DNA from 3 places in the Mesorhizobium sp. M1409 genome. Region 2 is predicted to be linked to each of the others. Evidence: predicted binding sites of a transcription regulator. Region 2 holds the regulator's gene; each other region holds the start of a gene.
What was found. The regulator PhoB, encoded in region 2, activates phosphate uptake and scavenging genes when phosphate is short. The targets are predictions, from matches to a motif close to TGTCATNNANCTGTCAT.

Region 1 (4,156 bases), on a different contig from region 2:
TTCTACGGCTCGCGTGTCGGCTGCGACAACGTCTCCTTCGATCTGTGGCCGGGCGAAGTCCTGGCTGTCGTCGGCGAGTCCGGCTCCGGCAAGACGACATTGCTCAACTGCCTGTCGACACGGCTGCTGCCGAGCTCCGGCACCGCCAGCTATCGCATGCGTGGTGGCCAGTTCCGCGAGCTCTACCGCATGAGCGAGGCCGAGCGCCGCTTCCTGATGCGCACCGACTGGGGTTTCGTCCACCAGAACCCCGCCGACGGCCTGCGCATGACGGTGTCGGCGGGCGCCAATGTCGGCGAGCGGCTGATGGCTGTCGGCGACCGCCACTACGGCAAGATCCGGGCCACCGCCGTCGACTGGCTGTCGCGCGTCGAGATCGACGAGGACCGCATCGACGACGAGCCGCGCGCCTTTTCCGGTGGCATGCGCCAGCGCCTGCAGATCGCCCGCAACCTCGTTACCGGGCCACGGCTGGTGTTCATGGATGAGCCGACAGGCGGCCTCGACGTCTCGGTGCAGGCACGCCTGCTCGATTTGTTGCGCGGTCTGGTCACCGATCTTGGTCTGGCGGCCATCGTCGTCACCCACGACCTCGCCGTGGCACGGCTCTTGTCGCAGCGCATGATGGTGATGAAGGACGGCCGCGTCGTCGAAAGCGGTCTCACCGACCGCGTGCTCGACGATCCGCGCGCGCCCTACACCCAGTTGCTCGTTTCCTCGATCTTGCAGGTGTAAATCATGCCAACGCCGCTTGTTGTCTCAGACGTCGCCAAGAGCTTCACCATGCATCTGCGCGACGGCATCAAACTGCCCGTCGTCGCCGGTGTCTCGTTCTCGATCAGGGCCGGCGAATGCACCGTGCTCGGCGGCCCGTCCGGCGCCGGCAAGAGCTCGATCCTGAAGATGCTCTACGGCAACTATGCCGTTGACGAAGGCCAGATCATCGTCAGCCATGATGACGGGCTGATCGACCTTGCCACCGCCAGCCCGCGCACCGTGCTTGCCATACGCCGGCAAACGATCGGCTATGTCAGTCAGTTCCTGCGCACCGTGCCGCGGGTCTCGGCGCTCGATGTCGTCGCCGAACCGCTGGTCGAGCGTGGCGAGGACCGCGAGATTGCCCGCGGCAAGGCACGCGCTTTGCTGGCGCAGCTCAACCTGCCGGAGAAACTCTGGGCATTGCCGCCTGCGACCTTCTCCGGCGGCGAGCAGCAGCGCGTCAACATCGCACGCGGCTTCATCACCGAGCACCCGATCCTGCTGCTCGACGAACCGACCGCTTCGCTCGATGCCAGGAACCGCGACGTGGTGATCGAACTCATCGCCGCCAAGAAGGCGGCGGGTGTCGCCCTGCTCGGCATCTTCCATGACCACGACGTGCGCGAGGCGGTTGCCGACCGCATCATCGACGTCACCGCTTTCGCTCCCGGAAAAATCGCCGCATGACCAAGAAGCTCTCGGAAGCGCCGCTGGTCCACCCGACGGCGGACGTGCAGAACTCGACCCTCGGCCGCTGGACCGAGATCGCCGACCGCAGCCGGGTTTCTGAGAGCGAACTCGGCGACTATTCCTACATGATGCAGGACTGCGCCGTCTGGTGCGCCACGATCGGCAAGTTTTCCAACATCGCGGCAAGCGTACGCATCAACGCCACCAACCACCCGACCTGGCGGCCGACGCTACACCATTTCACATATCGCGCCTCGGATTATTAGGACGACGCCGAGCACGAGAGCGAGTTCTTCGCCCAGCGCCGCTCCAGGCGCGTCACCATCGGCCATGACACCTGGCTCGGCCATGGCTCGACCATCTTGCCCGGCGTCACCGTCGGCGATGGCGCCGCGGTCGGCGCCGGCGCCGTCGTCTCGAAGGATGTCGCCCCCTACACCATCGTCGCAGGCGTGCCGGCCAAGCCGATCCGAGAGCGCTTCGACCGCCGCACGGCCGAACGCTACCAGGCGCTTGCCTGGTGGGACTGGGACCATGCCAGGCTACGTGCCTGCCTAGAGGATTTTCGGGAATTGTCCGCCGAGGCGTTTTTGGAAAAATACGAAGGATAGTTCTTCACATCATCGTCATGGCAGCCGCATGGGAGGACCTGTTCGATGACTCTCTCAAGCTCTTCGAGCAGCAGGCTCCCGTGATCGAAAGCAAGGCTCCGGCCTTCTGCAACTTCAGGGACATGAAGCGCCTCGAGGGACTGCTGGTCCTGGGCCGACCGTAACTCCACACCTGTGGAGCGTAACAAAACTGACATCACCGCGACACGGCAGGTTCATGTGGCTGCGTTAGGCGAGAGCCTGACGATCAATATGATCCGGACTGGAACCTGCCCATGCCAGCAATTTCTGCCACGCTCGAAATCCGCGGTGTCACCCGACGATTTGGCAAGAACACTGCCGTCAACGACATCAACATCGCGATCCCGCAGGGTCAGATGGTTGGCATTATCGGCCGTTCGGGCGCCGGCAAATCAACCCTTCTTCGCATGATCAACCGTCTCATCGATCCCAGCCAGGGGTCGATTTTTTTTGACGGCGCCGAGGTCTCCCAGTTGCGCGGCTCGCCGCTGCGGCGCTGGCAGCGCGACTGCGCCATGATCTTCCAGCAGTTCAACCTGGTACCACGCCTCGACGTGCTGACCAATGTGCTGCTCGGCAAGCTGAACCACCGTTCGACCATCACCAACCTGTTCGGCATGTTCTCCCGCGCCGAATGCGCCGAGGCGGTCGCGGCACTCGAGCGGCTCGACATCGCCCGCACCGCGCTGCAGCCCGCCGGCACCTTGTCGGGCGGGCAGCAGCAGCGCGTCGCCATCGCCCGGGCCATGATGCAGCAGCCCAGGGTTATCCTCGCCGACGAGCCGATCGCCTCGCTCGATCCTCTCAACGCCAAGGTGGTGATGGATTCGCTGCAGGACATCAATTTGCGCGAAGGCATCACCGTCGTCACCAATCTGCATACGCTGGATACCGCCCGCACCTACTGCAACCGCATCATCGGCATGGCCGCCGGCAAGGTCGTCTTCGACGGCCCACCGGAAGAGCTCAACCGCGAGGCCGTGCGCCTCGTCTATGGCGCCGACAGCAATGGCCAGGAAATCTCAGAGGCCATCACCTCGACCAGCGTTGCCTTCAGCCGAAAGATCGCCGCATCCGCCGGACCGCTCGAACCCGCATTTCCGGGATATTGAGTCCATGATCCCGAAAAGTGGAATCCGGTTTTCTCGGACAAACGGGAACCCGTTTTGTCCGGAGATCATGGACAAACAAGAGAGCGGTCGGGATCGCCAGCCCACGTCAAGGGCAGAGTCAAACTCAAGAACGCTGCCGGCGCGGGGCCGGAACCTACAGGAGAGATATCAGATGTTCAGGAAGATGGTTTTTGGCGCCGTTTCGGTGCTCGCCATGGCGACCAGCATGGCCCACGCGGCCGATATGAAGGAATTTCGCGTCGGCATTCTCGGCGGCGAAAACGAAACCGACCGGCTGCGCAACTACCAGTGCCTCGCCGACCATTTGAAGACCGAATTCGGCTTCGAAAAGGTCTCGCTGTTCCCCGCCGCCGACTATGACGGCGTCATCCAGGGCCTGCTCGGCGGCACGCTCGACTTCGCCGAACTCGGCGCTTCCGGCTACGCCAGCGTAGTTCTCAAGGATCCGAAGGCGGTCACCCCGATCCTCACCACCCAGCAGACCGACGGCGCCACCGGCTACTATTCGATCGGCCTGGCGCTGAAATCCTCCGGCATCACCGACATCAAGTCGGCCAAGGGCAAGAAGCTCGGCTACGCCGATCCGGATTCGACCTCCGGCTATCTGATCCCGCTGACCCAGATCCCGAAGGACACCGGCGCTTCGAACGAAACCTTCTTCGCCTCGACCCAGTTCAACGGCGGTCACGAGAACAACGTGCTAGCCGTGCGCGACGGCAAGGTCGACGTGGCGGTGGATGATTCCTCCGGCATCGGCGACTTCAAGGACGGCTACACCTCCGGCACCTTCCACAAGGAAGTCGCCAAGGGCGCCGTCGACCCCAACGACTTCGTCGAAGTCTGGCGCTCGGGCCTGATCCCGAACGGCCCGCTGGTCGTGCGCACCGCGCTCGGCGACGACATGACCGCCAAGCTCGCCGACTTCTTCACGCAGTTGCCCAA
Region 2 (4,156 bases):
CAGCGTCACCGCCTTCATCGGGCCTTCGGGCTGCGGGAAGTCGACGCTGCTGCGCGTCTTCAACCGCATCTATGAGCTTTATCCCAGGCAGACGGCCGACGGTCAGGTGCTGCTCGACGGCCAGAACGTTCTTGACCGCTCGCAGGACCTCAACCTGCTGCGCACCAAGATCGGCATGGTGTTCCAGAAGCCGACGCCATTTCCGATGTCGATCTATGAAAACATCGCTTTCGGCATCAGGCTCTACGAGAAGCTGAGCAAATCCGAGATGGACGGCCGCGTCGAGCAGGCGCTGAAGCGCGCGGCACTCTGGACCGAGGTCAAGGACAAGCTCGACGCCAGCGGCCTCAGCCTCTCAGGCGGCCAGCAGCAGCGGCTCTGCATCGCCCGTACCGTGGCGGTGAAGCCGGAAGTCATCCTGCTCGACGAGCCCGCCTCGGCGCTCGATCCGCTGTCGACCGCCAAGATCGAGGAGCTGATCGACGAGTTGCAAGCCGACTACACGATCGTCATCGTCACCCACAACATGCAGCAGGCGGCGCGCGTGTCGAAGCAGACGGCCTTCATGTATCTGGGCGAGCTGGTCGAGTTCGACCGCACCGAGAAGATCTTCACGTCGCCCCGCGAGAAGCGCACGCAGGACTACATCACCGGCCGCTTCGGCTGAGCTCAGGCATACGAGGAACAGGATCATGAGCGAACACACAGTCGCTTCTTTCGACGAGGATCTCGGTCAGATCAGCAAGCTCATCAGCGACATGGGCGATCTCGCCAGCTCGATGGTCGGCGGTGCGACCAAGGCGCTGTTGAATTCCGACAACGCCTTGGCACAGCGCGTCGTCTCCGACGACGCGATCATGGACGCGCGCCAGCGGGAGCTCGACGACCGCGCCATCACGCTGATCGCCAAGCGGCAGCCGATGGCCGACGATCTGCGCCATGTCGTCGGTTCGATCCGCATGGCCGGCGATCTCGAACGCATCGGCGACCTTGCCAAGAACATCGCCAAGCGCGTCGGCACTGTCGGCCTCAGCGTTACGCCGCGCGACCTTTCGCACTCGATCGATGGAATGGCACAACTGGTGCTGATCCAGGTGCAGGGCGTCATCGAGGAATATGCGGCGCGTGACGCCGCCGCGCTGGCGAAACTGCGTGCCGACGACGAACGCATCGACGTCAAATACACCTCCGTGTTCCGCGAACTTCTCACCTATATGATGGAAGACCCGCGCAACATCACCGCGTGCACGCATCTTTTGTTCTGCGCCAAGAATCTCGAGCGCATCGGCGACCACGTCACCAACATCGCGGAAAATGCCTATTATGTTTTGACCGGCACGCAGCTGCCGGCCAATCGTCCGAAGCAGGACGAGACGACAATGTCCGCGCCGGCGGCATGACGACAGGGGTGACCAGCCGATGATCGCGCCACGCATCATGGTGGTGGAGGACGAGGAGCCGCTAGGCGTGCTGCTCCGTTATAATCTGGAGTCCGAGGGCTATCAGGTCGAGGTGGTGACGCGCGGCGACGAGGCCGAGATCCGGCTGCAGGAGAACGTGCCTGACCTTCTGGTGCTCGACTGGATGGTGCCGGCGGTTTCCGGCATCGAACTCTGCCGACGCCTGCGAATGCGCCCCGAGACCGAGCGGCTGCCGATCATCATGCTGACCGCGCGCGGCGAGGAGAGCGACCGCGTGCGCGGCCTCTCGACCGGCGCCGACGACTATCTGGTCAAGCCTTTCTCGACGCCGGAGTTCATGGCCAGGGTCAAGGCGCTGCTGCGCCGTGCCAAGCCGGAAGTGCTGTCCAGCGTGCTGAAGGTCGGCGACATCGTGCTCGATCGAGAATCGCATCGGGTCTATCGCAAGAAGAGCGAGATCCGGCTCGGGCCGACCGAATTCCGCCTGCTCGAATTCATGATGCGCCATCCCGGCCGCGTGTTCTCGCGCAGCCAGCTGCTCGACAATGTCTGGGGTGAGACGATCTACATCGACGAACGCACGGTGGACGTGCATGTCGGCCGGCTGCGCAAGGCGGTCAACAACGGCCGCATGCCCGACGTCATCCGCACCATTCGAGGTGCAGGCTACGCGATCAGGGAAGATTAATTCCCATCCCATCCCGATAAATCGGAACCCAGGTTCAAGCTCGGTCAGCAGGCGGTCGCCAACGGCCGCGAAGGGTGGAATGTTGCATTCGTCTCATCGGTGGAGAACGAGCATGTGGCGCCCAGGAGCGGTCATCCCATCAGTTTTCGAATGACCGCATTTGGGCCAAGGCGACAGGCGGCTTCTGGCATCCAAAAAGCGATGGCGGACATTCAAGCAGGCGGGATTGAAATCTTTAACCGACCCTTCGCGGTCGTTGCCCGGTCGCAGCGAAACGTCCGCAGCGGAGTGAGCCATGCTGGAATTGATTGTGCGTGGCTAACTGGTCGGTCACTTCACAACTCGATTGCTCTGCGATCTCTCAAACTGCTGTTGTGTCCGGCTGGCCGCGGGAAGAACGGTTCGCGATTAGTCGGTCATAATCGCCATTTTGCCCGTAAAACTCTGCCCTCCAAATCGTGCTCCTTCTAGCGAGGATTGAACTAATGCATTTATCTATATCCGTCAAAGCACGCGACTTTCACATAAATATAGAATTTTATTAAAATTATATTTTTGACGGAGGACGGATTCCTTCTCTTTATTCAGTGTATGTGCGCCGAATGGTCAATATTATCTCGGATCGGATGACGATTCCCTGGAACTATTTCATCCGTTGCAACGTTGCTTGGGAAGCAGTCGCTGGGACTCGTATCGAATGATTTCACCAGGTCGGATACCATGAGGAAGGATTTCTGATGAGCACCGTCGTAAACGCCAAAGGCATCCCTCTTCCCTACACCGGCGCTTCCACTCATTGGTTCTCGGCCACTGGGTCTGGACCGGAACTGCATGGCACCTCCGGCAACGACTCCTTCTGGGGAGACACCGGCGTCAAGGTCACGATCTACGGTGGCGCCGGCGACGACTACTATCACCTCTATTCCACCAACAATAAGGTGGTCGAGGATCCTGGGGCAGGAATCGACACGATCGACACATGGATGAGCTACAAGCTCCCCGACAATTTCGAGAACCTCGTCGTTACCGGCGCCAATCGATATGCGTTCGGAAATGCGTTGGACAACATCATCAAGGGCGGGTCGGGTCATCAGACGCTGGATGGCGGCAAGGGCGACGATGTCCTGATCGGCGGAGACGGCGCCGACACTTTCGCCATCTCTAAAGGAAATGGAAGTGATCTTATCTTCGATTTCGGTGCGACTGATACGGTCCGCCTTAACGGCTATGACTTCACTTCGTTCGATGCCGTCCGTTCACAGATGGTTCAGGTGGAATCAAACGTGATGCTGAACCTCGGATCCGACGAGATCCTGGTGTTCAAGAATACGACCATCGACAAGTTGCAGCCCACCCAGTTCGAGCTGCCGATAGACAAGTCCGGAATGACGCTGTCCTTCTCCGACGAATTTAACACGCTGAGCCTTCGGAACGGACAGGACGGCACCTGGAATTCCAATTTCTGGTGGGGAGCGCCGAACGGCAGCACATTGAGCAGCAATGGCGAGTTGCAATGGTATGTCGACGCCAATTATGGCCCGACGAGTTCCGTCCACCCGTTCAGCGTTGAAAACGGCGTCCTCACCATCACCGCGGCGCAGGCGCCGGAGGACATCAAGCCTCTGATCAACAATTACGAATACACCTCGGGGATCCTGACGACGCACGACACCTTCGCGCAAGCCTATGGCTATTTCGAAATGCGGGCGGACCTGCCCGAAACAGCCGGAGCATGGCCGGCCTTCTGGCTGCTTCCGGAAGACGGATCGTGGCCGCCGGAGCTGGACGTTGTCGAAACGCGCGGCCAGGACCTGAACACGCTCTACATGACGGCGCATACCAATGAGACGGGAGCGCACACGAAGGTTTCGTCCACGGTGAACGTTGCGGACACCGACGGTTTCCACACCTATGGCCTGCTCTGGACGAAGGATGAGCTTGTCTGGACCTACGATGGTGTAAAGGTCGCCCAAGCGGCAACGCCGTCCGACATGCACGACCCCATGTACATATTGGCAAATCTCGCGGTGGGCGGCATTGCCGGCCA
Region 3 (4,156 bases), on a different contig from region 2:
CTAGCGCGGCAGCAACGGCGGGTTCTCGCCGGCGAGGCTGCTGGCTTGTCTTCAGAGCCGACAGTCCGATCGTCGCCCTAAAAATACCGCTTGCAATTCGCAATCAGTCTGCTACGAAACAACTGCTTGCAAAATACAACTGGTTATCGAGGAGGCTCGCATGTCCAAACTACGTGTCAACGCTTTCAGCCTGTCGCTCGACGGCTACGGCGCAGGTCCTGATCAGGACCTGCAAAATCCGCTCGGTGTCGGCGGGGAATCCCTGCACAAATGGGCCTTTAGCACCCGCACCTTCCGCAAGATGTTTGGCGAGGAAGGCGGCGCGGACGGGACTGACGAGAACTTCGCGGCGCGCAGCTTCGAGAATGTCGGCGCCTGGATCCTCGGCCGCAACATGTTCGGGCCGATCCGCGGCGAATGGCCTGACGATAGCTGGAAAGGCTGGTGGGGCGACAACCCGCCCTATCACGTGCCGGTTTTCGTGCTGACCCACCACAAGCGCGAACCGATCGTCATGGAGGGCGGCACGACCTTTTATTTCATCACCGACGGCATCCATTCGGCGCTTGAACAGGCAAAAGCAGCGGCGGACGGCAAGGACGTGCGGGTGGGCGGCGGCGTCGCCACCATCCAGCAATATCTCCAGGAGAAGCTGATCGACGAGATGCATCTGGCGATCGCGCCGGTGCTGCTCGGCGCGGGCGAGAACCTTTTTGCCGGCCTCGACATGGTCAAGCTCGGCTATGTCTGCAGCGAGCAGGTTGCGACGCCGCTCGCCACGCACGTCGTCATCAAGCGTGCTTGAGCCCCGAGGTTATCAAGGTGGCGAAACCTTCGGTGCAGGCCCATTTCTCCCCGTTACTATACGGGGAGAAATGCCCGGCAGGGCAAGGGGCGGCGCAATCGGTTGAATGTTGAATATTGTGTTGCCGAGAATGCCACCGATGGCAATATGGGGGCAGAATAAGTTTCGCCCATGCAGCGATTTCACCGAGTTCAACTGTCTAAGTCAGCGCTGCCCCTCATCCGCCTGCCGGCACCTTCTCCCCGTATAGTGACGGGGAGAAGGGAGAACCTTCAGTACTTCTCCGGAACGTAGAGCTCGCGCGGCAGGGTCTGGCGCTCGTATTCGGGGTTGAAGACGCGCTCCGGCAGCGTGATCTCCTCGTGCGGCACCTCTTCATACGGCATCTGCTTGAGCAGGTGATCGATGCAGTTCAGTCGCGCCCGCTTCTTGTCGTTGCCTTCGACGATGAACCAAGGGGCTTCCGGGATGTTCGTGCGGATGAAGGTCTCTTCCTTGGCCTTGGTGTACTGTTCCCAGCGGATGCGCGACTGCAGGTCCATCGGCGACAGTTTCCACTGCTTCATCGGATCGTGGATGCGCATCAGGAAGCGCATCTGCTGTTCCTCGTCGGTGATCGAGAACCAGTATTTGACCACGGTGATGCCCGAGCGAACCAGCATGCGCTCGAACTCCGGCACGTCGCGGAAGAATTCTTCGACCTGATCGGGCTGGGCAAAGCCCATCACCCGTTCGACGCCCGAGCGGTTGTACCAGGAGCGGTCGAACAGCACGATTTCGCCACCGGCCGGCAGATGCGGGACATAGCGTTGGAAATACCATTGCGACTTCTCGCGTTCGGTCGGCGCCGGCAGTGCCACGACACGGCAGATGCGCGGATTGAGCCGCTGGGTGATGCGCTTGATGACGCCGCCCTTGCCGGCCGAATCGCGCCCCTCGAAGATCACCACCAGCTTCTTCTTGTGGTAGGCGACCCAGGACTGCAGCTTGATCAGTTCGGACTGTAAGGTGATCAGGTCGCGAAAATACTGCATGCGATCGATCGAAGGCGGATGCGCGTTCTTGTAGATCTTGGCGATCTCCATCGACAGCGCCGGCTCCGACATTTCGAGCTCATAGTCCTCGTCGAGCGTGTCGGCGAGCTCGGCCTCAAGCCAGTCCTTGGCAGGAGAATTCTGTTTTAGCTCGATCATATCAGCTGCTCCACCTGCAAGCCCTGTCGATCCACGTCCGGCGCGCCCCAAACCCCTGGCTTGCGTCTCGGAGCGCCAACACCTGAGCCGACTTCAATATAGGCCGGCAATGACGGTTTTATTGCAGCCTGGAACATGAAGTCGCCGCTGCAAATCCCGTGAGGCATGATCGATCCGTTGTCGTGGCATGGCGACAAACCGCTCAAATTGTCCTACAAATAGCGGCCACATTCGGGGCGGCCTTCCCCAACGCCCCTTCCCCAATGCAATAGCGAGGACTGACATGGAATACCGCACTCTCGGCCGTTCCGGCCTGAAGGTTTCGACGCTGACCATGGGCACGATGACTTTCGGCGGCGCCGGCGCGTTTTCGGCTGTCGGCAAGACCGATCTCGACGAGGCGCGCCGGATGATCGATCTCTGCATCGATGCCGGCATCAACGTCATCGACACCGCCAATGTCTATTCGAACGGCATTTCGGAAGAGATCATCGGCGAAGCGCTCGGCGGCAAGCGCAAGGGCGACGTGCTGATCGCCTCCAAGGCGCGGATGCGGATCGGCAACGGTCCGAACGATGAAGGCCTGTCGCGTCATCACCTGATCCGCGAATGCGAGAAGAGCCTGAAGCGGCTCAAGACCGACGTCATCGACATCTACTTCCTGCACGAATGGGATGGCGTGACACCGCTGGAGGAAACCATCGCCGCGCTCGACACGCTGGTTGCCCAGGGCAAGATCCGCTATGTCGGCTGTTCCAACTATTCCGGCTGGCAGGTGATGAAGGCGCTCGGCATCAGCGACAGCCATCACCAGCCACGCTTCGTCACCCAGCAGATCCACTACACGCTGGAAGCGCGCGAGGCGGAATATGAATTGCTGCCGATTTCCGTCGACCAGGGGCTGGGCGTTCTGGTCTGGAGCCCGCTTGCCGGCGGATTGCTGTCCGGCAAATACCGCCGCGACAGCCCCACCGCCCGCCAGCTTGCCGGCTGGTCCGAACCGCCGATCCGCGACGAGGACCGGCTGTGGCGGATCGTCGACGTGCTTGTCGAGATCGGCACGCAACGCGGCGTTTCGGCGGCGCAGGTGGCATTGGCCTGGCTGCTCGGCCGACCTGCGGTCTCCTCGCTGGTGATCGGCGGCAGGACCGAAACGCAGTTCAGGGACAACATCGCGGCGGCAAGCCTGGTGCTCACCGGCGAGGAACGCGGTCGCCTCGACGCGGTCAGCCGGCCGCCTTTGCTCTATCCCTACTGGCACCAGCAGCTGACGGCAAAGGACCGCTTCGGCCCCGCCGATCTGGTTCTTGACCGCAGCGGCATCTGACGAGCGGGCCCCGAGGCACGCGACGTCCTGAAGCGCGTCGCGTTTGAGGCACCGCGCTTTAGATCTTCGTTTTCATGCATGTCGTTCTCCCAAAACCGGGACCACTTTTGGGCGACATGCATTAACCCTGGATAAATCGCCAGACCTCGGGATCAGGGTCGATCTGGCCGCTGAGGACAAAGTATTTGTAGAGGACGAGCAGGGAAATCGCCTGTTCGGCCTGCTCGTTGGAGAATTGGCGGCAATAGGCGTTGGCCGCGGCGATAATGCGTTCCGCCTCGGCCGGATGCCGCTCGAAATATGCCACGCGTTCCGCAAGGTTGGAGAAATCCGCTTCGAGCGGCACATAGTGGACACCAGCCTCAAGTTGCTTTTCCGCGAACCATGTCTCGTATGTCGGCGACGGCATCAGGCAGAGTGAATTCGAATTCAGGATCCATTTGAGGTTGGTCGCAACGTCGTTGCCTTCGAGCGAGACGATGTAGCGGTAACGCAGCTGTTGGCTGATGCTGAGAAAAGGCTTGCTGTACTCAGCCGGCGCGTACGACTTGTGTGACCCGGCGTCGCAGAACGGCAGATCGCGCACGGCGTCCAGGAACCTCGTCCGTTTCGGATTGTTGAGGTCGCCGCGCCAGACCACCACCGGGCGCTTGTCGGCGAAGGCAATTGCGTCGGCCGGCATGTGGAAGTGTCGGAACTTGTTGAATTTCATGATGACCGCATTGCCGTTGTCGGCGCGGATCGGCCGATCCTTGACGAGCGTCGGCACCTTCGGCACCTCGATGACGTCGCCGAATTCGACGTCGACGAGCAACGCCGGGTCAAAATAGC

Region 1: phnC (phosphonate ABC transporter ATP-binding protein) is a predicted target of PhoB. The motif match lies at 2,241-2,257, and genes of this name have one in related genera.
Region 3: ppk2 (polyphosphate kinase 2) is a predicted target of PhoB. The motif match lies at 2,108-2,124, and genes of this name have one in related genera.

Annotation. Positions count from the first base shown of each region.
Region 1 covers NZ_JAMYKV010000021.1:93,107-97,262, forward strand. Annotated here, with positions in the region: gene phnK (phosphonate C-P lyase system protein PhnK) at 1-735, shown strand, start outside; gene phnL (phosphonate C-P lyase system protein PhnL) at 739-1,446, shown strand; partial or broken gene NKG99_RS18035 (DapH/DapD/GlmU-related protein) at 1,443-2,060, shown strand; gene phnC (phosphonate ABC transporter ATP-binding protein) at 2,336-3,193, shown strand; gene phnD (phosphonate ABC transporter substrate-binding protein) at 3,366-4,156, shown strand, end outside.
Region 2 covers NZ_JAMYKV010000042.1:32,476-36,631, reverse strand. Annotated here, with positions in the region: gene pstB (phosphate ABC transporter ATP-binding protein PstB) at 1-667, shown strand, start outside; gene phoU (phosphate signaling complex protein PhoU) at 693-1,400, shown strand; gene phoB (phosphate regulon transcriptional regulator PhoB) at 1,420-2,109, shown strand; gene eglC (endo-1,3-1,4-beta-glycanase EglC) at 2,847-4,156, shown strand, end outside.
Region 3 covers NZ_JAMYKV010000058.1:21,566-25,721, reverse strand. Annotated here, with positions in the region: gene NKG99_RS30325 (dihydrofolate reductase family protein) at 161-805, shown strand; gene ppk2 (polyphosphate kinase 2) at 1,078-1,998, opposite strand; gene NKG99_RS30315 (aldo/keto reductase) at 2,282-3,325, shown strand; gene NKG99_RS30310 (glycosyl transferase family 90) at 3,447-4,156, opposite strand, start outside.